DNA from 4 places in the Rhizobium sp. WSM409 genome. Region 1 is predicted to be linked to each of the others. Evidence: predicted binding sites of a transcription regulator. Region 1 holds the regulator's gene; each other region holds the start of a gene.
What was found. The regulator PhoB, encoded in region 1, activates phosphate uptake and scavenging genes when phosphate is short. The targets are predictions, from matches to a motif close to TGTCATNNANCTGTCAT.
Positions count from the first base shown of each region.

Region 2: the regulator PhoB is predicted to act here: its motif matches at 2,208-2,224, upstream of ugpB (sn-glycerol-3-phosphate ABC transporter substrate-binding protein UgpB).
Region 3: the regulator PhoB is predicted to act here: its motif matches at 3,931-3,947, upstream of AC25BC_RS18080 (YdcH family protein).
Region 4: the regulator PhoB is predicted to act here: its motif matches at 3,102-3,118, upstream of AC25BC_RS21460 (NAD-glutamate dehydrogenase).

Region 1 covers NZ_CM172794.1:183,298-190,594, reverse strand. Annotated here, with positions in the region: gene AC25BC_RS00955 (Hsp33 family molecular chaperone) at 1-553, opposite strand, end outside; gene argF (ornithine carbamoyltransferase) at 644-1,558, opposite strand; gene AC25BC_RS00945 (aspartate aminotransferase family protein) at 1,601-2,800, opposite strand; gene AC25BC_RS00940 (GcrA family cell cycle regulator) at 3,221-3,754, shown strand; gene phoB (phosphate regulon transcriptional regulator PhoB) at 3,997-4,680, opposite strand; gene phoU (phosphate signaling complex protein PhoU) at 4,815-5,528, opposite strand; gene pstB (phosphate ABC transporter ATP-binding protein PstB) at 5,573-6,388, opposite strand; gene pstA (phosphate ABC transporter permease PstA) at 6,405-7,297, opposite strand, start outside.
Region 2 covers NZ_JBYGKP010000002.1:6,171-13,467, reverse strand. Annotated here, with positions in the region: gene ugpA (sn-glycerol-3-phosphate ABC transporter permease UgpA) at 1-555, opposite strand, end outside; gene ugpB (sn-glycerol-3-phosphate ABC transporter substrate-binding protein UgpB) at 621-1,943, opposite strand; gene AC25BC_RS23570 (DUF47 family protein) at 2,240-2,881, shown strand; gene AC25BC_RS23565 (inorganic phosphate transporter) at 2,881-3,885, shown strand; gene AC25BC_RS23560 (sugar kinase) at 3,995-4,975, opposite strand; gene AC25BC_RS23555 (carbohydrate ABC transporter permease) at 4,994-5,809, opposite strand; gene AC25BC_RS23550 (carbohydrate ABC transporter permease) at 5,809-6,747, opposite strand; gene AC25BC_RS23545 (ABC transporter substrate-binding protein) at 6,747-7,297, opposite strand, start outside.
Region 3 covers NZ_CM172794.1:3,643,012-3,650,308, reverse strand. Annotated here, with positions in the region: gene AC25BC_RS18110 (alpha/beta fold hydrolase) at 1-888, opposite strand, end outside; gene AC25BC_RS18105 (tetratricopeptide repeat protein) at 998-1,633, opposite strand; gene ykgO (type B 50S ribosomal protein L36) at 1,746-1,871, opposite strand; gene AC25BC_RS18095 (5-(carboxyamino)imidazole ribonucleotide synthase) at 2,035-3,111, opposite strand; gene purE (5-(carboxyamino)imidazole ribonucleotide mutase) at 3,108-3,602, opposite strand; gene AC25BC_RS18085 (YdcH family protein) at 3,621-3,824, opposite strand; gene AC25BC_RS18080 (YdcH family protein) at 4,053-4,226, shown strand; gene AC25BC_RS18075 (ArsR/SmtB family transcription factor) at 4,433-4,693, opposite strand; gene AC25BC_RS18070 (sulfite exporter TauE/SafE family protein) at 4,860-5,624, opposite strand; gene AC25BC_RS18065 (thiamine phosphate synthase) at 5,732-6,385, shown strand; gene AC25BC_RS18060 (tetratricopeptide repeat protein) at 6,396-7,297, shown strand, end outside.
Region 4 covers NZ_CM172794.1:4,367,468-4,374,764, forward strand. Annotated here, with positions in the region: partial or broken gene AC25BC_RS21445 (GGDEF domain-containing protein) at 1-1,363, opposite strand, end outside; gene AC25BC_RS21450 (carbonic anhydrase) at 1,460-2,101, opposite strand; gene pdxY (pyridoxal kinase PdxY) at 2,173-3,048, opposite strand; gene AC25BC_RS21460 (NAD-glutamate dehydrogenase) at 3,323-7,297, shown strand, end outside.

The DNA.
Region 1 (7,297 bases):
CGTCACGGTCGAAGAGTTCGGCCGCGGCAAGACGGACGCGCGTCGGGATCTGCTCCGACTGGCGGAAATAGACGCCGGCAATATCTTCCAGCGTGGTGCCGTCGAGCGGAACGATGCCCTGGTAGGGCTGGCTGAACTTGCCCTGGTCAATGGTGAAGGCGAGCACGCCCTTGCCGAGCAGTTGCTCCGGCTCGGTTTCACCTGACTCGATCGCCTTGTTGAGCAGCGCCTGATCGAAACGGGCGTAGGCGCGGACATTTTCCGGCGTCGAGAAATCGGCGACGAGAAGATCGACCGGGCCGTCGCCCTTGGTCTGCACCGTGAACTTGCCGTCGAACTTCAGCGAGGTGCCGAGCAGCACCGTCAGCACGACGACTTCGGCAAGCAGCCGGGCAACGGGTGCGGGATAATGATGACGCTCGAGGATGGCGTCGAGCATCGGGCCGAGCTGGACGGCGCGGCCGCGCACATCCAGCCCTTCCACCTGGAAGGGGACGACATGGTCATCGCCGGCGAAATCAAACTGGCCGAGGGCGGCTGCAGCTTCTGCCATGGCTTTTAACTCCTAGTTTCAGAGCGATGGGCCAGCGTGCCCTTCGCTCACGCGGTCGCGAGTCTGTCTCTCGCGACGTCCGATTATGGTTCAGATCGCGCCCAGGCACCAAGCAAGAATCGACTTCTGCGCATGAAGACGGTTTTCCGCCTCATCGAAGACCACGGATTGCGGACCGTCGATCACTTCGTCCGTCACTTCCTCACCGCGATGAGCGGGCAGGCAATGCATGAACAATGCATCATTGCCGGCTTTCGCCATCAAGGCCGCGTTGACCTGATAAGGCTGGAAGACATTGTGACCCCGGGCCCGATGTTCCTGATTCATGGAGACCCAGGTATCGGTCACCACGCAATCGACGCCGGCGACCGCACGGTCGGCATCATGGCAAAGCATGATTTCGGCGCCCTCATTGCGGGCCCAGTTCAGATAGTGATCCTTGGGCTCCGAGCCAAGGGGCACGGCCATGTTCATGCGGTAGCCGAAGCGGGCGGCACCCTCGACCAGCGAATGCAGCACATTGTTGCCGTCGCCGGTCCAGGCGATGGTCTTGCCCTTGATCGGGCCGCGGTGCTCTTCGAAGGTCATGATATCGGCCATAATCTGGCAGGGATGGGTGTCATCCGTCAGCGCATTGATGACAGGCACGGTCGCATGCTGGGCCAGCTCGACCAGCCGCGAATGCTCGGTGGTGCGGATCATGATCGCATCGACATAACGCGACAGCACCTTGGCGGTGTCGCCGATCGTCTCGGCGCGGCCGAGCTGCATCTCGGTGCCGGACAGGAACAGCGTTTCGCCGCCGAGCTGGCGCATGCCGACGTCGAAGGAGACGCGGGTGCGCGTCGACGGCTTCTCGAAGATCATCGCCAGCATCTTGCCGGCGAGCGGCTTGTCGCCCTGGCCCGCCTTGAAGGCCTGCTTGCGGGCGAGCGCATCGTTCATGATCGTTCTGAGATCGGCTGATGTGACCGCCGAAAGATCGAGGAAGTGTTTAGGGCTCATATCGTCTTCTTACCTGTGCTGCGCCCGAAGGCGGCAATTTCTTCAAGCCGTCTTCTTGACCTTGGAGGCGCGAATGCTCTCGGCGGCGCGCTCGACGCGGGAAAGGCCCTCGCGGGCTTCCTCGGCGGTGACCACGAGCGGCGGAAGAAGGCGGATGACATTGTCGCCGGCAGGCACGCCGAGCAGATGGGCGGCGCGGATCGCCTGCAGCAGTTCGGCTGAGGGAACGGCAGCCTTGATGCCGAGCAAAAGCCCTTCGCCGCGCACGTCCTCGATCACATCGGGATAACGATCCTTCAGCGAGGCGAGGCCCTGGCGGAAGACAAGTGCTACGTCGCGCACCTGCTGGAGGAAGCCATCGGCAAGGATGATGTCGAGCACGGCGCTGCCGACGGCCATGGCAAGCGGATTGCCGCCATAGGTCGAGCCATGCGTACCGGCCTTCATGCCGGAGGCGGCCTCTGATGTGGCAAGGCAGGCGCCGAGCGGGAAACCGCCGCCGATGCCCTTGGCGACAGCCATGATGTCGGGGGTGACGCCCGACCATTCATGGGCGAAGAGCTTGCCGGTGCGGCCGACGCCGGTCTGGACTTCGTCGAGGATCAACAGCAGGCCGTTCTCGTCGCAGAGCTGGCGAAGCGCCTTCATGAACTCAGGCGTGGCAGGACGGACGCCGCCCTCGCCCTGCACCGGCTCGATGAGGATGCCAGCCGTGGCATCGGTGATCGCGGCGCGGACCGCTTCGATGTCGCCGAAAGCCACCTGATCGAAACCCGGCGCCTTGGGGCCGAAACCTTCGAGATATTTTTCCTGGCCACCGGCGGCGATCGTCGCCAGCGTCCGTCCGTGGAAGGCGCCTTCGAAGGTGATGATATGGAAGCGCTCGGGATGGCCCTTGGAAAACTGGTAGCGGCGCGCCGTCTTGATCGCGCATTCGAGCGCCTCGGCGCCCGAATTGGTGAAGAACACCTTGTCGGCGAAGGTAGCGTCCGTCAGCCGTTTTGCCAGACGCTCCTGGCCGGGGATCTCATAGATGTTCGACAGGTGCCAGACCTTGTCTGCCTGCTCCTTCAGTGCGCCGACCACATGCGGATTGCTGTGGCCGACGGAGGTGACGGCGACGCCGGCGCCGAAATCGAGATATCGCTCGCCAGTTTCGGTGATCAGCCATACGCCCTCGCCTCGCTCGAACCGCAGCGGGGCACGAGAATAGGTGTCATAAAGCGGCGCGGCTTCAGCCATGGCGCGATCTCCATCAAAGTTGCCGGGCAATGACTCCGGCTAAGGAAACCAGGCCCGAAAAATCAAAAATGCCGCCTTGCGGCGGCGAGTGGCACTATTTCCTTTTCGCGCTGCAATGTCAACAAAACGGCGCCCTTAGCGTATGCAGCACAGGTGTACAGCGGCATTTTCAGTCTTCAACAGGCATTATTGCAGAAATGCCACGCAGGGACAGCAAGTTGGGGAAAACTACGAATTCGATTCATCCGGATTCATGCGACTCTTGTCACGGAGTCAGGCTCACACTAGGTTAAAGATCAATTACTAGACTGCATGCGGCGGAACTAGTCACCAAAATTGATCAAGCGTTTCTTGTTTCGGAGCTCCCGGGACAACGGTGAGGGATTCTGCCATCACCAACGCAAAAGGTGGAGACAGGGCATGAACTGGACAGACGAGCGGGTCGAGAAACTCAAGAAGCTTTGGGCCGAAGGACTGAGCGCGAGCCAGATCGCGGCACAACTTGGCGGTGTCAGCCGAAACGCGGTCATCGGTAAAGTGCACCGGCTGTGCCTTCCCGGCCGTGCCAAGGCCGGCGGCACCAACACCGCGGCGCGAACGCCGAAGCGCAATACATCGGCGCCGCGCGCGCCGAACTTCGCCTCTCGCATCACCACCCGCACCGTCACCCGCCAGCAGGGCGCGACGATGCTGAAGGAAGAGATCGAGATCGAAACGATCGAGGAAATGGAATACGTGCCGAGAGGCAATGTGGTGGTGCCGATTTCCCGCCGCCTCGGCCTGACGGAACTGACCGAACGCACCTGCAAGTGGCCGGTCGGCGATCCGCTGAAGGATGACTTCCATTTCTGCGGCTGCGAGTCCCCCGACAATTCGCCCTATTGCGGTTATCACCAGAAGCTTGCCTACCAGCCGGTGAATGAACGCCGCCGGGCAGCGGCGCGGGCCAGCTGAACGGGCTGACCATCGTTAGAATGCAGAAAACGGGCCGAGTGGCCCGTTTTTTTATGCGCGGATGGAAGCTCAGGTTTCCCTCCGTCATGCTCGGCCTTGTGCCGAGCATCTGATCACCTCAACTACTTGAGGGAAAAAACTTTATTTTCAAATACTTCATTTGGCGTGCGCAGATCCTCGGCACAAGGCCGAGGATGACGTCGCGGGTTTTGCCAGGGCTCAGCAGGCTCAGATGAAAGCCCTCAGGCTTCCATCGAATAACCGGCGCCGCGGACGGTGCGGATGACGTCCTGCATGTTGGAGAAATTCAGCGCCTTGCGCAGGCGGCCGACATGGACGTCGACGGTGCGCTCGTCGACATAGATATCGTGGCCCCAGACACCATCCAACAGCTGTGAGCGGGAGAAGACCCGGCCCGGCGACGACATCAGGAATTCCAGCAGGCGGAATTCGGTGGGGCCGAGGCGGACTTCGCGGGTCTTGCGATGGACGCGATGGGTCTCACGGTCGAGCTCGATGTCACCGCATTTCAGCACCGTCGACAGCACCTCGGGACGGGCGCGACGCAGCATCGCCTTGACGCGGGCAACGAGTTCGGGGGTCGAAAAGGGCTTGACGACATAATCGTCGGCGCCCGTCGACAATCCGCGGACACGCTCGCTCTCTTCGCCGCGCGCCGTCAGCATGATGATCGGCAGACGCTCGGTCTCCGGCCGCATGCGCAGGCGCCGGCAGAGCTCGATGCCGGAGACGCCGGGCAGCATCCAATCAAGGATGAGAAGATCGGGCGTGCGCTCCTGAAGCCGCATTTCGGCTTCGTCGCCACGAAGGATGGTATCGACCTCGAAGCCTTCCGCTTCGAGATTGTAGCGAAGAAGCACGCTGAGGGCTTCCTCGTCTTCAACAACTGCAACTCTCGGGATCATGCGTGTCGGTCTCCTCGCGCATGATCCTTAAACCAGGGTGATTTAAGCAATGCATCCTGCGCAAATTTAAAAATTGGCTGCGACCTCTTTGCGCGCCCGGACGGGCGCGCACGCAAGCGGCGGGGTGTGGGCAGTTATTCGGTGACCGCGCCGACGGTGTTGGCGCTGTCGTCCTTCGGCCGATCGCCTTCCGGCTGCGCGCCTGTCGTCATGTAATAGATCGTCTCGGCGATGTTGGTGGCGTGGTCGCCGATGCGCTCGATGTTCTTGGCGCAGAAGAGAAGATGCGTGCAGCTGGTGATGTTGCGCGGATCTTCCATCATGTAGGTCAGGAGCTCGCGGAACAGCGAGGTGTACATCGCGTCGATCTCGTTGTCGCGTTCGCGGATCGCATTCGCCTTGTCGGCGGAACGATTGGTGTAGACGTCGAGCACTTCCTTGAGCTGGACGAGCGCCAGCTCGGACAGATGCTCGAGGCCGCGGGCGAGCTTGCGGGGAACGCCGGTGCTTTGGACGGCGATGACGCGCTTGGCAGTGTTCTTGCCGAGGTCGCCGACGCGTTCGAGATCGGCGGCGATGCGGATCGAACCCATGATTTCGCGCAGGTCCGCGGCCATCGGCTGGCGGCGGGCGATGGTGACGATCGCCTTGTCGCCGATTTCGCGTTCGGCGTGATCGAGGATCACATCGTCGGAGATGACCTTCTGCGCCAGCGCGGTATCGCCGTTGACGAGCGCCCGTACGGCTTCGGCGACCATCTGCTCGGCCAGGCCGCCCATTTCGGAAATCCGCCTGGACAGGAACTTCAGATCATCATCATAGGCAGAATAAATATGTGTCGATGCCATGGGGCTTTATCCTCGAATAACGGAAAGGCTTGGTGACGCCAAAATCAGCCGAAGCGACCCATGATATAGTCCTGGGTGCGCGGATCGTCGGGATTGGTGAACATCTTGTCGGTGTCGTTCTCCTCGACGAGATTGCCGAGGTGGAACATGGCGGTGCGCTGCGAAACACGCGCGGCCTGCTGCATGGAATGGGTGACGATGACGATCGTGTAGTTCTCGCGCAGCTCGTGGATCAGCTCCTCGACCTTGGCGGTGGCGATCGGGTCGAGCGCCGAGCAGGGCTCGTCCATCAGGATGACTTCCGGGCTGACGGCGACGGCACGGGCAATGCAGAGGCGCTGCTGCTGACCGCCCGACAGGCCGGTGCCGGATTCGTGCACGCGGTCCTTGACCTCGTTCCAGAGACCGGCGCGCTGCAGGCTGGTCTCGACGATCTGGTCGAGATCGGCCTTCGACTTGGCAAGGCCATGGATGCGCGGGCCATAGGAGACGTTTTCATAGATCGTCTTCGGGAACGGGTTCGGCTTCTGGAAGACCATGCCGACGCGGGCACGAAGTTCGACGACGTCGATATCGGGATCATAGATATCGTCGGTATCCAGCGTGATCTTGCCGGTGACGCGGCAGCCGTCGATCGTGTCGTTCATGCGGTTGAGGCTACGCAGGAAGGTCGACTTGCCGCAGCCGGACGGGCCGATCAGGGCGGTTACGGTGTTTTCGCGGATGTTCAGGTTCACATCGAATAGCGCGCGCTTTTCGCCGTAGTAAACCGAGACATCCTTTCCGATCATCTTATACGGGACGTTGCTCATCTTGTGATCCAGCGCCTTTTCAACTGCAGCTTCCGTCAACATGTTCATGATCTTGTAACTCCGTTTACCAGCGGCGCTCGAAGCGACGACGCAAGAGGATGGCGCCCATGTTCATGACGATCAGGAACAGGAGCAGGACGATGATGGCACCCGAAGTACGCTCAACGAAGGCACGTTCGGCCTCGTTGGCCCACATATAGACCTGTACGGGCAGAGCCGTCGAGGGATCGAGCGGTGTCGTCGGCGCGTTGGCGACGAAGGCGACCATGCCGATCAGAAGCAGCGGCGCGGTTTCGCCGAGCGCATGCGCCAGGCCGATGATCGTGCCGGTGAGGATGCCGGGCATGGCGAGCGGCAGAACATGGTGGAACACCATCTGCATCTTCGAAGCGCCGAGGCCGAGGGCCGCGGCGCGGATCGACGGCGGCACGGCGCGAAGGGCGGCGCGCGTCGCGATGATGATCGTCGGCAGGGTCATCAGCGTCAGCACCAGGCCGCCGACCAGCGAGGCCGAGCGCGGCAGGCCGATGAAGTTGATGAAGACGGAAAGACCGAGCAGACCGTAGACGATCGAGGGGACCGCAGCGAGGTTGTTGATGTTGACCTCGATCAGGTCCGTCAGCTTGTTCTTCGGTGCGAACTCCTCGAGATAGATCGAGGCGGCGACGCCGATCGGCAGAGCAAGCACGAGGACGATCAGCATCAGGTAGAGCGAGCCGATCAGGGCGACGCCCAGGCCCGCGGCCTCCGGACGGCTGGAATTGCCGTTGACGAAGAGGCCGGTATTGAACTGCTTGTGGAGAGCGCCGCTCGCCTTCAACTCGTTCATCCAGCCGACCTGCTTGTCGTTGACCTTGCGGTTCTTCTCATCGACCGACAGATCGATCTGGCCCTTGTTGGCGCTGTCGACATTGGCGTCGGCAAGCACCGTGACATTGACCGTCTTGCCGATGATGG
Region 2 (7,297 bases), on a different replicon from region 1:
GGGCACCGACTGCAGCGCAGCCAAGAAGAATAAGAAATTATAGGAAATCTGCTTCCAAGTCGCCGCGATGACGATCAGGATCATAGCGTCGTCAGGATTGATCAGATGGTTCCAGTTGATCCCCATCGCCCGCAACATATAGGCGACGATGCCGATCGAGGGATTGAACATGAACCACCAAAGAATGCCGGCGATCGCGGGAGCGACGGCATAGGGCCAGATCAGCAAGGTCGAATAAATTCGAGAGGTGCGCAACACGCGCATCGCCGCTGCAGCCAGGAGCAGCGCGATCGCCGTCGATAGGACGGTCACGAGAATGGCGAAGATGAGCGTGTGGCCGAAGGCGTTGATGTAGATCGGATCGGCAAAGAGCCGGCGGTAGTTTTCGAACCAGACGAAACTCGTTTTGAAGCCGAAGGCATCCTGGCGCAGGAAAGATTGCCAGAATGCCGTCGCCGCGGGCCAGAGGAAGAATACCACGGTCACGAAAATTTGGGGTGCGATGAGCAGGTAAGGCAAAAGCTTGTTGGGAAATACGGTCCGTTTGGTTTGCATGGGCCCTCACACTGACGGATGGGAAACGGAGGCCGGTCTCTCACCAGCCCCCGTCGCGGAGCCCATTAGTTGGCGGACTGGAAATCGCGAAGCTGTTCGTTGCCTCGTGCGACCACGGAATCAACCGCTTCCTTCGCCGTCTTCTTCCCGCCCAGCAATGCTGCAAACTCATCGTCGATGATGCCACGCACCTGGACGTAGTTGCCGAACCGGATACCCTTGGAATTATCGGTAGGTGTCACCCGCGTCAGCTGCTTGATGCCGATATCTGCTCCAGGATTCTTCTCGTAATAACCCTGATCCTGGCCCAGCTTATAGGCAGCCTCGGTTATCGGCAGGTAGCCGGAGAACTGATGCCAATCGGCTTGCACTTCCGGCTTCTGCAGGTAGGTGAAGAACTTTGCGACACCCTTGTACTCCTCTTCTGGGCGACCTTTCAGCGTCCAGAGCGTGGCGCCGCCGATAATCGAATTGAGCGGCTGCGTAATGACGTCGTCATAGTAGGGAAGCGGCGCAAACCCGACCTTGAAAGCCTTTGCGTTATTGATAACGCCTGCCCGGCCGGCCGACGAGTTCATGTACATCGCGCATTCCTGCGAATAGAACATCGGAGGAGCATTATCGCCGCCGCCAGGCCCGCCGAATTTGAAGAGCCCCTCGTCCTGCCACTTCTTCAAGTTGCCCCAATGGCGGATCGTGAGATCGTTGTTGAAGGTGAACTCCGCATCCAAGCCGCCAAAGCCGTTGGCCTTGGTGGAGTAGGGCTTGTCGTGCAGAGCATTGAGGTTTTCAGTCTGAATCCAGGAGATCCAGGCGCTGGTGAAGCCGCATTTGGCTGCGCCGGACTTCATGATCGTCCGCGAAAAGGCTTCAACTTCCGCCCATGTTTTCGGCGGTGTTTCCGGATCGAGCCCCGCCTTTTTGAAGACATCCTTGTTGTAATACATGATCGGCGTCGAGGAATTGAACGGCAAGGACAGAACGTTGCCGCTGGTGTCTGAGTAATAGCCGACGACCGGAGCAATGAATTTGCTCTGGTCCCAGGCCTCGCCTTCGTCCTTCATTAACTGGTAAACAGGATAGATCGCGCCCTGTGCTGCCATCATCGTGCCGGTACCGACTTCATAGACCTGTACGATTGCAGGCTGCTGGTTGGCGCGGAACGCAGCAATGGCGCCCGTCAGCGTCTCGTCATAGGTGCCTTTGAATACCGGGACGATCTCATAGTCAGATTGAGATGCGTTAAACCCCTTGGCGATCTGTTCAAGCTTCGCGCCATTCTCGCCGCCCATTGCGTGCCACCACTGGATCTTCGTGGCCGCCATTGCCGGAACGGATAAGGATAGGCTGGTCAATCCTGCGGACAGGAAAAAAGCGATCTTGTTCATCCTCACTCCCACTTGTTGTCGGTCCATAGCCTCCCGCTACGAACGTGAGCTCGATGGTAACAGGCTAGTTTCATTTTGCAAAGATAGAATGTTCATATGAACATTTGATGACACCAACTCGCTCGGCGATCGTAAAGACCGTTGCCCGGAAGGAGTGGCCAATCGATGATACGCGCCGCGTCAGCCTTTGATGGCACGCATGATCCGGTGGAAGTCCCCGTGACATCGGTCGCTAACGGCTTTTCACGACCAACGACGTGCTCTATGACAGCTTTGTGACAGTCGATGGAGCGCAGATGCTGAACTGGTTTCGAAAACTCATGCCGCGGGAAGATCGCTTCTTCGATCTGTTCGCTCAACACGCAAAGACTGTCGTCGGTGCGGCCGAAGCCCTCGACGAACTTTTGAGCGGCACAGACATTGAAGGGCATTGTGCACGGATTGTCGCCTTGGAGAATGAAGCGGACGAGATCACCCGCGAAGTACTGCTTGCCGTGCGTCGCAGTTTTGTCACGCCGTTCGACCGTGGCGACATCAAGGATCTGATCCAGTCGATGGATGATGCGATCGACATGATGCAGAAAACGGTGAAGACCATTCGGCTATTCGAGCAGAAAAGCTTCGATCCTCTGATGCAGGAAATGGGAAAGACCATTGTCCAGGCAGCACATTTGATAGCCGAAGCCCTTCCTCTTCTCGATCGGATCAGCACGAATGCTCCCCGTCTGGCGGCGCTGGCAGAAGAAGTGACGCGCGTCGAAGGCCGGTCCGACGAGTTGCACGAGCAGGGCTTGAAGGATCTTTTCCGCCGCCACGGCGCGTCGAATGCAATGGCTTACCTCATCGGCAGCGAGATCTATGGCGAGCTTGAGAAGGTCGTTGACCGTTTCGAGGATGTCGCCAATGAGATCAGTGGCATCGTCATCGAGAACGTTTGATGGAAGCCACCCTTGCCCTTCCTCTTCTTGCCGCTCTCGTGGCTGTCGCACTCTTCTTTGATTTCCTGAACGGCCTGCACGATGCAGCCAATTCCATCGCCACAATCGTGTCGACGCGCGTGCTGCGTCCGCAATATGCTGTGCTTTGGGCGGCCTTTTTCAACTTCATAGCCTTCCTGTTCTTCGGCTTGCACGTCGCGGAAACGCTCGGAACCGGCATCATCGATCCGGCCATCGTGACTCCGCAAGTCATTTTCGCGGCGTTGATGGGCGCCATTGTCTGGAATATTGTCACCTGGGTCTTTGGTATCCCGTCGAGTTCATCGCATGCACTGGTCGGCGGTCTGGTGGGTGCTGGCCTGATGAAGACGGGATTCAGTTCGATCGTCTGGACCGGTTTGTTGAAGACGGCCGGCGCCATCGTGATGTCGCCGGCGATCGGATTTTTCCTGGCGCTTCTGCTCATTCTGATCGTGTCGTGGACTTTCGTGCGACAGACACCGTTCGCCGTTGATCGCACATTCCGGGTCTTCCAGTTTGTGTCTGCCTCCCTCTACTCCCTCGGCCATGGGGGCAACGACGCGCAGAAGACGATGGGCATCATCGCCGTGTTGCTATATTCGCAAGGGTACCTGACGGGTGGTTTCCACGTGCCGCTCTGGGTCGTTCTCTCATGCCAAAGCGCAATGGCACTCGGTACGCTTTTCGGCGGCTGGCGGATCGTCCATACGATGGGATCGAAGATCACGCGTCTCAACCCAATGCAGGGCTTTTGTGCCGAAACAGGCGGTGCATTGACACTGTTTGGCGCAACCTGGCTGGGCATCCCGGTCTCGACCACGCATACGATCACCGGCGCCATCATCGGCGTGGGCGCCGCCCGACGCCTGTCCGCCGTACGCTGGGGCTTGGCGGGCAACATCGTTGTTGCCTGGGTTGTCACACTCCCCGCCGCTGCGATCATTTCGGCGCTGTGCTACTGGCTATCGGACCTCTTCGCCTAGAACGGGATGTCGTCCGAAAACCGCTCACATTTTTCGGCATCATGCCCTATCTCTTTGTTTTCACGCAATACCGGACGCAAAACCGCTTCGCACTATTGCTGGAATTTCTCTAGCGACCACCCATCCTTGTCACCGGCGCGTCCCAACCCTGCAGCCTGTTGCAGACCTCGGCTCTGCTGGGTGCGCCGGTACGACCGCCAAACACCTGGCATTTGAGCGCCGCCGCCATGGATGAAAAGCGCATCGTCTCTTCAATCGGCAGGCCTTCCGCGACAACCAGCGCAAAAGCGCCATGGAAGATATCGCCTGCCGCGAGCGTGTCGACCGCCCTCACCTTCGGAGCGGCAAGATGAAGGACTTCGCCGCTTCGGTCATCGAACCAGAAGCAGCCACTTTCGCCCGCCGTGACGCTGATGAAGGCATGCTCGAACTTTCGTTTGAGAAGACCGACGATCTTCACCAGCTCGGCTGCTCCAGAAAGCCGTTCGGCCGCCGGTTGTGAGAACACGATGTGACTGGCCGCCGGCGCAAGCATCTCGATCACGCCATCGCCTGCAACATCGCCATCGAGAATGGCCGGCTTGCCCGCCTCTGCGGCTGCCAATAGCGTCCGCAATGCAAGCTTCGGCCACCGGACGTCAACCAGCACCGCATCGAAAGCAGAAATATCCTTTTTGGTGACCGGCTTGACCGTTTCGTGCAGGCCCGCATCGTAGAAAGGTACGATCAAACGCTCGCCTTGGTCATCCACAAGGATGGTCGAGACGGCCGAACGGGCGTCTTCGACGCGCAGCATGCCGCTCGTGTCTATGCCGCTATTGCTGAGATCGGCAATGATCCGTTCGCCGGTGGCATCATTGCCGACGGCGCCCCAGAGGCTGGCTTTGCCACCCAGCCGGGCGACTGCAAAGGCGGCGCTCGATGCCATGCCTTCGGCGATCTGGAGCATATCGTAAGGCAGAATTTTGCCCTGGCCATTCGGTAGCGAACGTACGCGAAACAAGGTGTCCATAACCGCGGCGCCGACACACAAAACGCGGCGCGCCCGACCGGGAGGTGGGTCGAAGGCAGAAGAAGAAGAAGTCGTCAAAACCGTTGTCTCACCCGCTCACTTGACGGCTCCGGCCGTCAGACCCGCCACGATCTGCCGTTGCGCAAACACCGTCAAAATCAGCACGGGCAAGGTGACGATCAACGCCGCCGCCGCCAGCGGACCCCAACTGACCTGCTCGAACGAGAGCATGTTGTAGACCGCGACGGGGAGCGTGCGCGTCTCGCGACTGGCGAGCACGATGCCGAAGACGAAATTGTTCCACGAGAAGATGACCGACAGGATGAAGGCGACGACAATGCCTGGCCTGGCGATCGGCAAGGCAACCAGCCGGAAAACCTGCCAGGGTGTTGCACCGTCGATGCTTGCAGCCTCTTCCAGTTCCATCGGCGTCGTCTCGAAATAACCGATCATGATCCACACGACGATCGGCACTGTGACGACGAGATGGATGATGATCTGCGGCAAGAGCGTGCCGAGCAGGTTCAGCCATTGGAACAGTAGGAAGAGCGGGATCAGGAACGAAAGGCCCGGCGTCATGCGCGCAATCATGATGACCATCGCAGACTTCTCGGCCTTCAGCCGCGCGATGCCATATCCGGCCGGCACGCCGATTAGTAGCGCCAGAAGTGTGGCGGCACCCGTCACCAGCACCGAATTCCAGAGATAGAGGAAGAAGTTGTTCTCTTCGAAGACCTTCAGATAGTTCGACCAGGCAAAGCGCTCCGGGATGAAGATCGGTGGATAAGCGCCGTTGTCGATTTCATATTTCAGCGACAGGGAAATCATCCAGAGGAAGAACAGGACGACCGGCGATATCATCACCAGGGCAACAAACAGCAGTCCGATGCGATCGAGCGTCTTGCGCTTCATCAGCGTGCCTCCCCGTCGGACCAGTTCGCGCGCTGCCGCAGCATCATCAGGACGAAGGCGAGCAGGACGATGAGGATGAAGAAGACAACCGCCATCGCAGATCCATAGCCAATATCGTAGTAAGCGAAAGCAGTGTTGTAGAGATAGATGTTGATCGTTTCCGACGCCGTGCCCGGACCGCCTTGGGTCATGGCGTAGATGATGTCGAAACTTTTCACCGCATCGATGCTGCGGATCATCACGGCAATCATCAGAAATGGCGCGATCATCGGCAGCGTCAGGTAGCGAAATTTCTGCCAGACATTGGCTCCGTCGATTTCGGCACTTTCATAGGGCTCGCGCGGAACCGCCGCCAGACCACCGAGCACGATCAGCATGATAAGCGGCGTCCATTGCCACGTCTCGACCAGCACCAGCGATGGGATGACACTGTTCTGGTTATAGATCCATTCCTGCGGGCCGATGCCCATGAGGGAGAGAAGATAGTTGAGGACGCCGAGCTGCGGGTGGAACATCATCGTCCAGACGAGGGCGATGGCGACCGGCGTCGCCATCATCGGCATCACGAATATGCCACGCAGAAGGCCGCGCAGCGGAAATTGCGTATCAAAGATCAGCGCGGCGAGCGTCCCCAGGAAAAGGGGCGCCACCACGGAGAGCATCGTATAGAGCACCGTATGCCACAGCGAGTCCCAGAAGCGCATGTCCACGACCAGGCGGGCATAGTTGTCCAGTCCCGCAAAGACCTGGGATTGGCCAAGCGTCCAGCTGTTGACGCTCATCCAAAGGGTAAACACCCATGGAAAAACGATGACGGCCGCAATGACGATGAGCGCCGGGATGACGAAAGGCCAGTAGTTGGGAGCAAACCGATCCGGTTTGCTCCTTCCTTTCGAGGTCTTGGCCACTGCGGCCGTTTCGATGCTTGTCGAGGCCATTATCCCTCGCTTTTCGCCAGGACGGGTTCGAACTGTGCCGTCGCTGCCTTCAGCTCGGTTTCGGGATCGGCGCCGCCGATCATGTTGGTGAGACCGACACCGTAAACGTCGCGGAACTCGGTGACCGGAATGATGACCGGCAGCGCGAGCTGCGAAATCTTGCCGGAACCGACGACGGCATCTAGCCAGGCGCCCGGCATCTTGACGCCTTCGCGGACCTTCGCATCCTCGAGGACGGACTGGCGGAAAGGAACGCCGGCGCCGGCCTGCAGCAGACGTGCGCCCATTTCATGCGAAATCGCCCATTGGCAGAAGAGGTATCCGGCTTCTTTCTTCTGGCTTGCCGCGACGACTCCAAGCCCGTCACCGAAGGTGCCCGCGGCCTGTGCCTTCGGACCTTTCGGCATGATGCCGTAACCGACCTGGCCGACGACGCGCGACTTTTCCGGATTCTCGATCGGCGGCGCAAAACCGACGCCATCCAGCCACATGCCGATCTTGCCCTGCAGGAAGGCCGACTGTGCCTCGGCCCAGTTGAAGCCGGAGACGC
Region 3 (7,297 bases), 1.3 Mb from region 1:
ATCCGGCTTGTGGCCGACGCCGCGAACGGTGATGAGTTCGGAGCCTGATATATCGCGGGCAAGGCCGCGCGAGTGCAGGTGTTCCCAGACGATCTCGTCGCTGTCGCCTGTTATGATGACGGTCGGAGCGGTGATCTGCGAATAGAGCAGCGACTGCTCCTTCACATAGGCAAGCAGTCGTTTGAAATCGTCGGCATTGTTCTGGAACGCGCTGGGACGCAGTACCAGCGACGGACCGGTTTTTTCGATGTAGTCGGCCGGGCGCGGATTGGGGCGGAATACATTCAGCGTGCCCCGCTCCAGCCGGCTGAGCCCAAGCGGCACGACGATTGCGTGGTTGAAGAGCCAGCCGACGATCGGCACGGTTGCCAGGTGATAGTACCAGTCGATGCCGCCTGGCCATGGATGAGTGGCGGGCGCGAGGAAGAGCAGGCCGGCGGTTTTGTCAGGATGGCGCAGGCCGAAGGCGGCGGTGATCGCGCCGCCGAAGGAATGGCCGACGATGATCGCCTTTTCGATGCCGCGCTTCTCCATCAGTCTGGCGATTGCATCGGCCTGGCCGGAGGGGACGGCGTTCTCAGGACCGCCGCGTTCGGAATAGCCATGACCGGGGCGATCGACGAACAGCATTTCCGCCCGGCCTTCGAGTGCGGCGCGGAAGGCCACGACCTGGTCGAGCAGATTGCCGCTGGCGCCGTGAATGAAGACCAGAGCCGGCAGATCCGAATTTTCTGGCGGCGGGACGTGGACCGCATTCATGCGGTAGCCGCCGATATCGGTCAGTTCGCCGATATTCGGATAGGCGTGTTCAAATTGCCGCGCCTTATAAGTGGAGTAACCGATGGCGGCGGCGAGCGGGGCGAGAAGAGCGGAAACTTCTGCAAGCATGATCTCAACAAGCGGTAATTGCGGGATGACCTGCGAGCGGGCACCGCATCGTTCCCGCTCTATTCTAAAATTGCGCGGCACGATCCGACGTCAAGGCCGCCGTCCGGAATCAGGTGCGGTTGCCGGCGAGTTTTTCCGCAAGTGTGTTGGCCTGTTCTTGCGCGGTGCGTTCGGCGGGATAGATATCGAGAAAACGCTCCCACGCCTTCAAGGTCAGCTGATCGTTACCGGAATTGCTGAGGATCGCCGCCATGCCGGAGAGCGCGCCGAAATGACGCGGCTCGAGATCGAGTACACGTTCGATGTCGGACATCGACTTGCGATAATTTCCCATGACGAAATTCAGCGTGGCGCGGCGGTTCCAGCTTTCGGCATAATCGGGCTTCAGCGCGATCGCCTCGTCGAGGAAATCGAGGGCGGCGGGGTTGCGCTTTTCCTCGATCGCCTTGTCGGCCCACTGCATCAGCAGATTGACGGTGGCACTGCCCGAATCGTTCCATTCCATGCGGATTTCATTGGCGATGCCACTGGCTTTTTCGGGATCGCGTTCACGCTTCAGCTGGCTGAAGAGCTGGTCGAGGTGCTGCTTCGGCGAATTGTTGGCATCCGCCTGCTCGACGATGACGTCCTTTTTCGCGACGGCAGCCGACTTTTCCGCGGCGGCGGCCGGAAAGGAGGGGGTAAGGAGAATGAGGGCGAGCGGCAGCGCCGCTGATGTCAAAGCAAAAAAGCGCATGGCGGACATATTAGCCCGCCAGCGCCGAAGATCAAACAAATTTGACGTGATCACCGCAGCGACCCACCGGATATATCTGCCGGCGCAAGCGCACGCGGCAGGGCGATCCGGACGCGCGAAATCAGCCCTGACGAGCCTTGAAGCGCGGGTTCAGCTTGTTGATGATGTACATGCGGCCCTTGCGGCGAACCAGACGGTTGTCACGGTGACGAGCCTTGAGCGACTTGAGCGAATTCTTAATCTTCATTTTTTTGATCCGCGATCTCTATGGGGAATTCACATTCGCCCGTATCTTTAACAATCAAAAGCGCGCCATCGGGCGCGCTGTTTAGGTGGGGGAGCAGATACCCCGTCACCTTTTCCGTGTCAACCACATGAAGGTGTTTTTCCCAAGGCGCAGAGGTGTTTTCTCAGGTCCAAACCGGCGATTTCGGCGTCACGGTGGTGACATGACCCATCTTGCGGCCGGGGCGCCACTCGGTCTTGCCGTAGAGATGAACCAGCGTGTCGGGGCGCCGCAGCCAGTCGGGAACGGCAAGGATATCGTCGCCGATCAGGTTCTGCATGACGCAGTCGGAATGTCGCTCGGCATTGCCAAGCGGCAGGCCGGTGACGGCGCGGATATGCTGCTCGAACTGGCTGACGACGCAGGCGGCTTCCGTCCAGTGACCGGAGTTGTGGACGCGCGGCGCCATCTCGTTGGCGATCAGACCGCCATCGGCAAGCACAAAGAATTCGATGCCGATGACGCCGACATAGTTCAATGCGGCAAGGATTTTCTCGGCCGATTTCCGCGCGGCGTCCGCCGTCGGCGCCGAGATCGCGGCGGGAACCGTCGAGGTGTGGAGGATGCCGTTGCGGTGGACATTCTCGGCGGGATCGAAGCAGACGACCGTACCGTCGGTGGCGCGGGCGGCGATGATCGAGACTTCACGCTCGAAGGCGACGAAGCTTTCGAGAATGAGCGGCACGCCGCCAAGTGCTGCATAGGTGCCATCCGGGCTGTCGGCCGCCGAGCGGAAAACCTTCTGGCCCTTGCCGTCATAACCGAGACGGCGGGTCTTCAGCACGCCCTGGCCGCCGAAATCCTTCAGCGCCGTTTCGAGATCGGCCTGGCTGTGGATCGCATGGAAGCGTGCAGTGGTTATGCCGCAGCCGTTGAGAAAGCGTTTTTCGACGAGACGGTCCTGGGCGGCTTCCAGCGCCTTCGGCGGCGGATAGACCGACACGCTCGCCGAGAGCTTTTCGGCGGCTGCGACAGGCACGTTTTCGAATTCGTAGGTGACGACATCGCAGATATCGGCGAGTTCGGCGAGTGCCGCCGGATCGTCATAGGCAGCGGTAATCTGCCGGTTGGCGAGCTGGGCGGCCGGGCAGTCCGCCTGCGGCTCGAGGATGACCGTGCGAAAATTCAACCTGGCGGCGGCAATCGCCAGCATGCGGCCGAGCTGGCCGCCGCCGATAATGCCGATCGTTGTTGCCGTCATAGGTCGTCCATCGGGTATTCGGCGACGGCAGCACTCTGGCGCTCGCGCCATTCGTCGAGCCGGTCGGCAATTTCTTCGTCGGAAAGGGCAAGTACGGCGGCAGCGAGAAGGGCGGCGTTGACCGCACCAGCCTTGCCGATGGCGAGCGTGCCGACCGGAATACCGGCCGGCATCTGTACGATGGAAAGGAGGCTGTCCTGGCCGGACAGGGCTTTCGACTGGACCGGCACGCCGAAAACTGGCAGCGGTGTCAGCGAGGCGGTCATGCCCGGCAGATGGGCAGCGCCGCCGGCGCCGGCGATGATGACCTTGAAGCCCTCCGCGCGTGCGCCCTTGGCGAAATTGACCAGCCGGTCGACTGTACGGTGCGCCGAAATGATGCGCGCGTCATAGGGAATTTCCAGCGCCTCCAGCGTGTCGGCGGCGTTTTTCATGGTCTCCCAGTCGGACTGGCTGCCCATGATGATGGCGACGGGTGGTCTGTCTGTCATCGTTGCTGCTATTCCCTCTCAGGCGATGATGTCAGGGATGATCTGATCTTCCAGCCTGGAGAGCCTGTCCTTGATGACGAGCTTCTTCTTTTTCATGCGCTGGATCCGCAGAGCGTCGCATCCGGTCTGGATCATGGCGTTGATCGCGGCGTCGAAATCCTCGTGCTCCTGGCGCAAGCGCGCCACTATGAGCCTGATTTCCGCCTGTTCCTGATCGGCCATATACATTCCCCGTTATCGTCCCTGGACCTTGTCCGATCTGCCGATGATTTCCGCAAGCTCCTATCATCAAATACAGGTAACGGCTAGTTAGTCTTGATCATGAAATTGCCATCCAGTCTTCATCTTTTGGCCTTCGACAAGCCTTCAAAAATGTGTCACAGTCCCGCCCGTTGACACCTTGATCCCCGACGATGTTGGCCGGGGAGGGTAAGAGGAAGGAAGGGTCATATGACTGTTCAAGCTCATCTTGAGTCACTCCAGAAAAAGCATGTCGCTCTCGAGGAGGAGTTGCACGCGCTCAGAACATCTCCCTCTATTTCCGATACGGCACTTGCCGATTGCAAGCGTCGCAAGTTGCGCATCAAGGACGAGATTCAGCGTCTTAAGTCATCCGTCCACTAATCTTCCCAAGGATCGCCGGACGATCATCTTGCGCAACAAGGTAAATCCATCCATTCCACCAAAAATCAGCAAGAACCGGTGATTTGACACCAGATTTGCGCCAGCCCGATGCATCCGGCATCGTGGCTGGCGCTTTTGGGTCCGCCACGTCTCACATCGCGTTCTTATGATTCACATCGTATTCCCAGATCGCATGGGAACATGCATCAGGCCCAGAACTGATCCAGCCACAAATTGAGCTTGTCGAAGCCGCGGTTGTTGACCGCGTAGATACGTTTGGTGCCTTCCGAGGTCACGGAGACGAGATTGCTGTCGAGAAGCGCCTTCAGGTGCTGCGAAACAGCAGGACGGCTGATCGGCAGGCCTTCGGCGAGCTCATTGACGGTCCGGGGCGCGCGACGCAATTCCTCCAGCAGAAACCGCCGGTTCGGATCGGCAATCGCAGAGAAGGGGTCCGTGTTCGACATGGCGGGAACGCTACGTCAAACCGGCCGCGCCAGCAAGGAAATTGTGCATTGCAGCGTGTCACTGCATAATTCCTAAAATCGGAGTCGATTTCAGGAATTATGCAGCCGTTCAAAGTGCCACAGCGTCCTTTGCGCCTCTCGAAAGATGTGCGGCGCTGTATGACTTCTACCAGCCAAGGCCCTCGCCTACGATCAGGAAGGCGGCGATCAGCGCCATCGCATACATGAAGGGATAGAAGATCTGTGGCCTCATCCGGCGCACGCACCAGGCGCCGGCGATGGTGGCGAGCGGGGCGAAGGGCAGAAGCGTCGCGGAGGTCGCAAGGTTCTGGGTGTCGAGCTGGCCGAGCGCGAAATAGGGGATCAGCTTGATGGCGTTGAGGATTGCGAAGAAGCGCACGCTGGTGCCGGTATATTCGCGCGGCTGCAATTTGAGCGGCAGGGCATAGATCTGGAAGGGCGCACCGCCGGCATGAGCGACGAAGCTGCCGTAACCGGAAAATGTCCCCCAGAGGCCGGCGGCCACCGGCCGCTGGCCGCGCGGCGGGATCACCTTGCCGGCGCCCGGGCCGAAACTGTTCCAGAAATAGCGCAGGCAGAAGAGGATGGTCACCGCGCCGATGACGATGCGCAGCATGTTGCCCGGAACCAGCGCCGAGGTCGCCCAGCCCAGCGCGATACCGAAGATCGCGCCCGGCAGCATGATTTTCAGCGTCGCCCAGTCGCCATGTTTGCGCCAGATGACGAGCGAGATCATGTCCATGAAGACCAGGATCGGCAGCAGGATGGCCGCTGCCTCGACGGGCGAGACGACGAGGGCGAGAAAGGGCAGGCCGATCAGCGACAAAGCGTCGCCCATGCCGCCCTTTGCGAGGCCCACCAGCAGAACGGCGGGCACGGCGGCGTAGTAGAATGACAGATCCTGCGGCATGCTTTCGACGTCCTCCTCTTGCCAGCCTCGTCTAACGGAACTACTCACACAAAACGAGTGCGGATCCCTCATTTCGAAGGGGAATTCGCAGGAAACGGAAAGACCCCATGACCGAACCGGAAAACCGCTGCCGCCTTGTGCTCATCGTGCCCGATATCGCCGATGCAGATGAACAGGCAAAGATCGTCGCCGACGCGCTGAAGGGCGGCGATGTCGCCTCGGTGATCGTGCCGCAATACGGGCTCGACGACGGCACCTTCCAGAAACATGCGGAAAAGCTGGTGCCATTGATCCAGGATGCTGGAGCAGCCGCGCTGATATCAGGCGACAGCCGTGTCGCAGGCCGGGCAAAGGCCGATGGCCTGCACCTTTCCAGCAATGCAGAGGCGCTTTCGGAAGCGATCGACAAACATGCGCCGAAGCTGATCGTCGGCGGCGGCAACGCGGCCGACCGGCACCATGCGCTGGAGATCGGCGAAGTCAGGCCGGACTATATCTTCTTCGGCAAGCTCGACGGCGATATCAAGCCGGAGGCGCATCCGAAGAACCTTGCGCTCGGCGAATGGTGGGCCTCGATGATCGAGATTCCCTGCATCGTCATGGGCGGCACCGATCCGGCCTCGGCGCTCGCCGTCGCCGAAACCGGAGCGGAGTTTGTGGCGCTGCGGCTGGCGGTCTTCGCCGAGCCTGCCCGGGCGCCGTCTGTCGTTGCCGAAATCAATGCGTTGCTTGACGAAAAAGCGCCACGGTTTGAGGATTGAAATCGCGCTCATGCCGATCCCGCCCGCCCGCCTTTTGAAATATATCCTTGCCAGCATGGCCGCCCTCGTTGCGGCCGGGCCGAATGTTGCCTTGGCGCAGGCGCCGGACAGCGTCATCAGCCAGCCGGGCACGGGGCCGGCTACGACCTTCCGCACCGACCGGCCTTCCAGGCCGGGTGTGCAACCCTCCGATGGTGTCGGCGTATTCGACCGCATGGGCGCGAACCTGCCGGATCTGCCGCCGGAGAAGGATTACAAGGGGCCGATCGACGAGGCCTATGGCGCCTTCCAGCGCGGTTATTACCTGACGGCGATGGACAAGGCGCTGCCGCGCGCCCAGCTCGGCGATCCGGCGGCGCAGACGCTGATCGGCGAAATCCTCTCGCAGGGCCTCGGCGTCAAGAAGGACGTCAAGAACGCCGCCTTCTGGTACGGCAAGGCGGCCGAAGGCGGCGACGGGGCGGCGATGTTCAAATATGCACTGATCCTGATGGAAGGCGAGGGCGTGCCGCGTGACAAGGTCAAGGCCGACGACTACATGCACAAGGCGGCCGAGGCCGGCAATCCTTCGGCGGAATTCAACTGGGCGCAGCTTCTCATCGCCGACAATCCCGGCGAGAAGGGACTGAAGCTCGCGCTGCCGTTCTACGAGAAATCGGCCGAGCAGGGCATTGCCGATTCGCAATATGCCGTGGCGCAGATCTATGCGACGCTGAAGGACCTGCCGGAAGAAAAGACGAAGCTCGCCCGCGAGTGGATGGCGCGCGCGGCGCGCGCCGGTTTCGACACGGCCCAGCTCGATCTCGGCATCTGGCTCGTCAACGGCGTCGGCGGGCCGAAGGATTACGTCAAGGGCTTCGAATGGCTGAAACTTGCCGCCAATGGCGGCAATGTCGCCGCGCAGAACAAGCT
Region 4 (7,297 bases), 620 kb from region 1:
GCCGCACACGCTCGGCAACGATTGCAGCATCGTCAGGCGTCGAATCCGGCAGAAGCGCCAGGAACTCCTCGCCGCCATGGCGCACCAGCAGATCGAAGGAACGAAAATTCTTACGCGCGACGCCCGCGACATGCCGGAGCACAGCATCGCCGGCGTCATGCCCGTGAACGTCGTTGATCTTCTTGAAATGATCGAGGTCGAAGAGCACGACGGAAATCCAGCGTGATCCGTGCTCGGCCTGTGTGAGAAGTGCGGATGCGGCGACCTCGAAGCCGCGCCTGTTGTAAAGCCCGGTCAGAAGATCGGTCTGGGCGGCGCTGCGCAGCTCGCCGACCAGCGTCTCCCGATCCTGGGTCAGTCGGTCGATCAGGCGAAGGCCCTTTGCCGCCAGCAGCAGCACCAATGTGGCGAGAATCAGCAGGCCGGCACACAGCGCCAGGATCCGCGTCAGGTGTATGTGCGAGCGCGTCGACAGGTTTTCGCCGGTCTCGTGAATATCCTGTGCGGCCTCGATCATCCTCTGCTGCAGGAAGCTCATGCGCTCGCTCTGCGCGGCGGCCCAGACGTCATGCACCGCGCGTGTCGGCCGCGCTCCGGCGAGAATGGCATCGGTGATCGCATTCGCCTTTACCTGGCTGGCGCTGCCAAGATAAGCGACGATGTTGCGCACGACCGGCGCGGAGGAATGGAAAACCATGTGATCCATGCCCTCGCCGAGCATGACCTTGCCCTGCACGAAGAGCTCGACCGGCAATCTGGCGGAAACCCCCTAGTTGAGATAACGGGTGCCGATCCCGGTGATCAGCCTTTCGCCGTAATAGGTCAGCAGGATGCCCATCAGCTGGTTGGATTTCTCAAGCAGCACCGGATCGCTGATCAGCGGTGAAAGCGCATCGACGACGGCAAGCTGCTTGAGAGCCGCATACCAGTAAATGGAACCGGGATCGCTGCCGGCATAACGGCCCTGGTCGACGGCGCTGCGCGCCGCGACGATACGGCTGTAGGCAAGGCTGAGAATCGATAATTCGCCGACGAGCCCCTCGTCGAGCGCCTCGCGGGAGGGCAGGCTGGCATAAAAAGCGCGGCGTTCGCGATCGAGCGTCACCCGGCTTTGCTGCATGTCGATAGCAGTCATGTCGCTGGGATCTGCGAGGTAGCGGCGGGTGGCGCCAATTTCAGTCAGAATCTCCGTGGCGGCGATCGACCCGCCACGGGCAAGCACATCGGCGAACTGCCGGTCCTTTTCGAGGTTCCAGTAATGATTGACCGAAGAACGTATGACGACGACGCCTTCAATGAGCATGAAGACGAAGGGCAGCATGATGGCGGCCAGGATAACCTTTTTAATGGTTTCGAACTTCATCGCCAATCGCCACGGTGATCAAAACGTCGGTCGTGCGCGACCAATTGACGGCGAGCTTAACAACAATCCTTAAAAAACTGATAAACCGGCATGTCCCTAGATTTCGGGACGAATGAAGTCGCGTGTCTCGGCGTCCATGACCCAGAGTTCACCAGTCGAAATGTCGAACCAGGCGCCGTGGAGATGCAGGTTTCCCGCTTCCTCGAGCGCCTTGATGTCGGGAAAGCTTCTGAGATTGTTGATCGAATTGCGGATGGAGACACGCTCCAGCGCCGTCTGCCGCTCGGCGGCCGTCATCACGTCGTTGCTCTGGATCTGCTCGGCGGCAGGTTTGACCAGCGACATCCAGCGGCCGATGAAATCGCCGGGCGACAATGGCTCGGCATTCGGATCGAGCGCTGAACGGATGCCGCCGCAGCGGCCGTGACCCATCACGACGATATCCGAGACCTTCAGCACCTGCACGGCAAATTCGAGTGCGGCCGACGTCGAATGAAAATGGCCATCCGGCTCGTAGGGCGGGACCATGTTGGCAACGTTGCGAATGACGAAGAGCTCGCCCGGGCCGGCATCGAAGATCAGCTCCGGTGCCGCGCGAGAATCCGAACAGGCAATGACAAGCGTATGGGGACTTTGACCATTTTCGGCAAGCTGCCGATACCTGTCGCGGGCGTCGGAATAGCGCCCGTTCATGAAGTTGCGATAGCCGTCCAGAAGAGGGTTTGGAAAACGCTGCATGCTTCTGGATTAGCGCGCGCGGACGACAAGATCAACTGCTGCACCGCAAAATGAACATATTGGCAGATGGGTCACTTTTTCCGTCGCTGCGCCGGGTGCACGAGCCGGCGCATCTGCACCATGGCCATCGGCGTCGAAAGGCTGGAAGCATCGCTCGCCAGCATTAACTCGTTGCTGCCGCGCTTGACGGCCCGCGCAAGCACCTCGAAGACGCTGGCCGTGGCAAGTTGCAGCGCCTTTTCGTCCTCGAGCCCGGAAAGCAGGCGCGACAGGAAGACGGCGGCAAGTAGGTCGCCTAGACCATTCGGCGGGTTTTCGACGACACGGTGCTCGGCAAGAAGCGCGTGGCGACCGGAAAGATAAAGATTGCCGGTACCGCCTGCCATCATCGGAACGGCTGAAGTGACGAGCATGCGCGATGGTCCGAGCGCGAGCGCCGCCTCCATGATCGTGCTGTTGTCTTCCAGCGCCGCCCCCGAAAGCCATGCGAGCTCGTACCGGTTCGGCGTCGCGAGCGAGGCAAGCGGAATAAGATGATCGCGAATGGCCTCTGCAGTCGCTTCCGGCACATAAAGGCCGCCGAGATCGCCCATGACGGGATCGCAGACATACAGCAGCTCGGGATTGTTTTGCCGGAGCGCACCGATCAGCCGGGCGACGGAGCGCGCCTGGGCAGCATTGCCGAAATAGCCCGAAAGCACCGCCTTGACTTCGCCGATCCAGGGTGCGCGGATCAGGTCGTCGATCGCCGCGTCGAAATCCGCTTCCGCAAAAGTCAGTCGCGTCGAGCGGCCGTGGCCGGGATGCCAGGGAAGCACGATGGTCGGCATGGCCCAGACCGGATGACCGAGCGTCTCCAAAGCAAAGACGGCTGCCCGGTTTCCGACCGAGCCACGCACAACATGGCTGGAAATGACGATGACTGCGCCCGCTGCATTTTCCGACATGATACTCGATATCCGAATGACGATCGCCGTTGATGATCTTTTTGACGCCACGCTGTCAACCATTCTTCATGCGAGCATGGAAATGTGCGGCAGAACGAAAAGAACCACAGACGGGCTTCCCTTTCGAATGGCGACGAGAGCGGAAAATCTCTAAAAATCTCTCGTTTCAAGCATCAAAAATCACCAAAACATCTCTTCGGACCGCTCTTTTAGAGATTTTTTCGAGGAATCTTCTGCTAGCTTGCGAAAAATCAGACATTGAGGGAGGCGATCCATGGCTGCCAGAAACAATCCGAAACGGGAAAAGCAGGTCGAAAGCGCGCGCAAGATCGCCAAAGCGACGGGTGAGGCGCATCTCGATCCGGAAATTCTCTTCGGCCGGGCAAGCAATGACGATCTCGAGCTCTACACGCCGGAAATGCTGGCACTCTCCGCCGTGCATTCGGCAAAGGAACTCGACGCCTGGAACGGCAAGGCGCCTCGCGTCAGCATCGACACCATTGCCGATGTAACGCCCGGTGGCATCGCGGTTTCGGTGCTTTCAGTCACCGACCAGAACATGCCTTTTCTGTTTGAATCGGTCATGGGCGAAGTCACGAGCACCTATCGCGACCTGTTCATGGCCGTGCATCCCATCCTGATCATGGAAAAGGGCAAGGCGCCGGCGCACTATTCCGCCGATCACCCAAGCGATCCGGTCAACCGCGTCAGCCATATCCAGCTTCATGTCGCGCCGCTCAATTCCGCCCAGGCCGCCGATCTCGTGAAACGTATCGAAAAAGTCCTCGAACAGGTCCGCCTGTCGGTTTCCGACTGGAAGCCGATGCTTTCCAAGATCGACGGCGTGATCGCCGAGCTTGCGGCCAATGGCGCCAGCCGGAAGAAGGCCGATCGCGACGAGGCCGTCGCTTTCCTGACCTGGCTGCGCGATGAGAATTTCACGTTCCTCGGCATGCGAGAATACGTCTATTCCGGCAAGGGGACCGATGCCAGGGTCGAACGCGACAAGGGTGCTGGCCTCGGCATCCTTTCCAATCCCGATGTACTGGTGCTGCGCACCGGCAAGGACGCCGTGACGACGACACCTGAAATCCTTGCCTTCCTCGACGGCCCGGACTTCCTGATCGTCACCAAGGCGAACGTGAAATCGATCGTCCATCGCCGGGCCTATATGGATTATGTCGGCGTCAAGCGCTTCGACGCGGAGGGCAACGTCACCGGCGAACTGCGCATCGTCGGCCTTTTCACCTCGACCGCCTATACCTCGCTCGCCTCGGAAATCCCGCTGCTGCGTTCCAAGATCGAGAAGGTGAAGGAACATTTCGGCTTCGACCCGATGAGCCATTCCGGCCGCATGCTCGACAACACGCTGGAATCCTATCCGCGCGACGATCTTTTCCAGATCGACACTACGCTGCTTGCAAGTTTTGCCGAACAGATCAACGACTTGGCCGATCGGCCGCGCGTCCGCGTCCTGCCGCGCATCGACCATTTCGACCGCTTCGTCTCGGTGATCATCTACGTGCCGCGCGAGGAGTATGACTCGATCGTCCGCGAACGGATCGGCACCTATCTGAAGACTGTCTACGACGGCCGTGTCTCGGCCTATTATCCGGCTTTCCCGGAAGGCGGCGTGGCGCGCGTGCATTTCATCATCGGCCGCTCGGGCGGCAAGACGCCACGCATTCCGCAGGCAAAGCTCGAGCAGGTGATCCGCGAAATCACCGCCCGCTGGGACGACCGTTTCGAGGCGCTGGCGGGCGCCAAGGCGCCGAAGATATCCGTCGACCAAGCCTTCCAGGATTCCTTCACGCCGGAAGAAACCGTGGCTGACCTCGCCGATATCGGGGCCTGCGCCGCCGGCGAGCCGCTTCGCATTCAGTTCTACCATCGTCAGCAAGAACAGGGCCGCACCCTTTCCTTGAAGATCTTCCACGCCGGCGGCCAGCTGGCGCTGTCGCGCCGCGTGCCGCTTCTCGAGAATCTCGGCTTCAATGTCGTCAGTGAACGCACTTTCGACATCGGGGTGCCGGCCGCCGATGGAGAAAAGAAACTCGTCGTGCTGCACGATATGGAGCTCGAGGCCCGCAATGGCGGCGAGATCGATCTGCAGCGTTACGGCGCCGCCCTCGAGGAAGGCTTCGTCGCCGCCTTCGCCGGCACGATCGACAATGACAGCTTCAACCGGCTGATCCTTTCGGCCGGGCTCTCGGCGCGCGAGACGAACGTACTGCGCGCCTACGCGCGTTATCTCCGCCAGGCCGGCATCGCCTATTCGCAGGATTATATCGCGACGACGCTCGACAAATATCCCGGTGTCGCCGCCGCTATCTTTCGTCTCTTCCATGACACGCTCGACACCAGGCTTTCGGAGAAGATCCGCGTCAAGAAGCTTGCCGAACTGCACCAGGCGATCGAGGCCGAGCTTGCCAACGTGCCGAGCCTCGACGACGACCGTATCCTGCGCCGCTACGTCAACATCGTCGATGCGACGCTGCGCACCAATTATTTCCAGAAGCACCCGGATGGTTCGCCGAAACCGATGCTGGCCTTCAAGCTTGATCCGCATCTGGTCGACGGGCTGCCGCAGCCGAAACCCTTCCGCGAGATGTTCGTCTACGGCGTCGAGGTGGAAGGCGTGCACCTGCGCTTCGGCAAAGTGGCGCGCGGCGGCCTGCGCTGGTCGGATCGCGCCGAGGATTACCGCACCGAGGTGCTCGGCCTCGTCAAGGCGCAGCAGGTCAAGAACGCTGTCATCGTGCCGGTCGGCGCCAAGGGCGGTTTCTATCCGAAGAAGCTCCCTGTCGGCGGCAGCCGTGACGAGATCTTCAACGCCGGCCGCGAGGCCTACAAGACCTACATCCGCACGCTGCTTTCGATCACCGACAATATATCAGGCGCCGATATCGTGCCGCCGAAGGATACGGTCAGGCTCGACGGTGATGACCCTTATTTCGTCGTCGCGGCCGACAAGGGCACTGCGACCTTCTCCGACACCGCCAATGCACTGGCGCAGGAAGCCGGCTTCTGGCTGGACGACGCCTTTGCCTCCGGCGGCTCGGCCGGTTACGACCACAAGAAGATGGGCATCACTGCCCGCGGCGCCTGGGAAACCGCAAAACGCCATTTCCGCGAGATGGACATCGATATCCAGACGACGCCCTTCACTGTCGCCGGCGTCGGCGACATGTCCGGCGACGTCTTCGGCAACGGCATGCTGCTCTCTCCGAAGATCCGGCTCATTGCCGCCTTCGATCACCGCGACATTATCATCGATCCCGACCCCGATATGGAAAAGACACTGACTGAGCGCCAGCGGCTCTTCGACCTGCCGCGTTCAAGCTGGCAGGATTTCGACAAGAGCGTACTGTCGAAGGGTGCAATGATCATTTCGCGCGCAGCGAAATCGGTGACGCTGACGCCGGAAGCGGTTGCCGCGATCGGCATCGACAAGGCCGTGGCCACGCCCTTCGAGATCATGACGGCGATCCTGAAGAGCCCGGTCGATCTGCTCTGGTTCGGCGGCATCGGCACCTATGTGAAAGCGCCGTCCGAAACCGATGCCGAAGTCGGCGACCGCGCCAACGACCCGATTCGCGTCGCGGCGACAGAGGTGCGCGCCAAGGTGATCGGCGAGGGCGCAAACCTCGGCGTCACCCAGAAGGGCCGCATCGCCTATGGTCTCAAGGGCGGGCGCTGCAATTCCGACGCCATCGACAACTCGGCCGGCGTCAACACCTCGGACGTCGAGGTCAATATCAAGATCGCGTTGGCAGCCGCCATGCATGACGGACGCCTGACGCGTGCGAAGCGCGACCAGCTTCTTTCTTCGATGACCGGCGAAGTGGCGACCTTGGTGCTGCGCAACAACTACCTGCAGTCGCTGGCGATCTCACTGACAGAACGCAAGGGCACAGCAAACGGTCTGCAGCTTGGCCGCTTCATGACTGTGCTTGAGGGCGCCGGCCAGCTGAACCGCAAAGTCGAGACGCTGCCGGACGACCAGACCCTGGCCGAACGCTATACAGCCGGCAAGCCGCTGACGCGGCCGGAAATCGGCGTGCTGGTATCCTATGCCAAGATCGTACTCTTCGACGCGCTGGCCGCAAGCGATCTGCCGGACGATCCCTACTTCATCGCCACGCTTTTGAATTATTTCCCTGTGAAGATGCAGAAGTCGAATGCCGGCGATATCACCAGCCACCGCCTGAAGCGCGAAATCGTCGCGACCGTGCTTGCCAACGAAGCG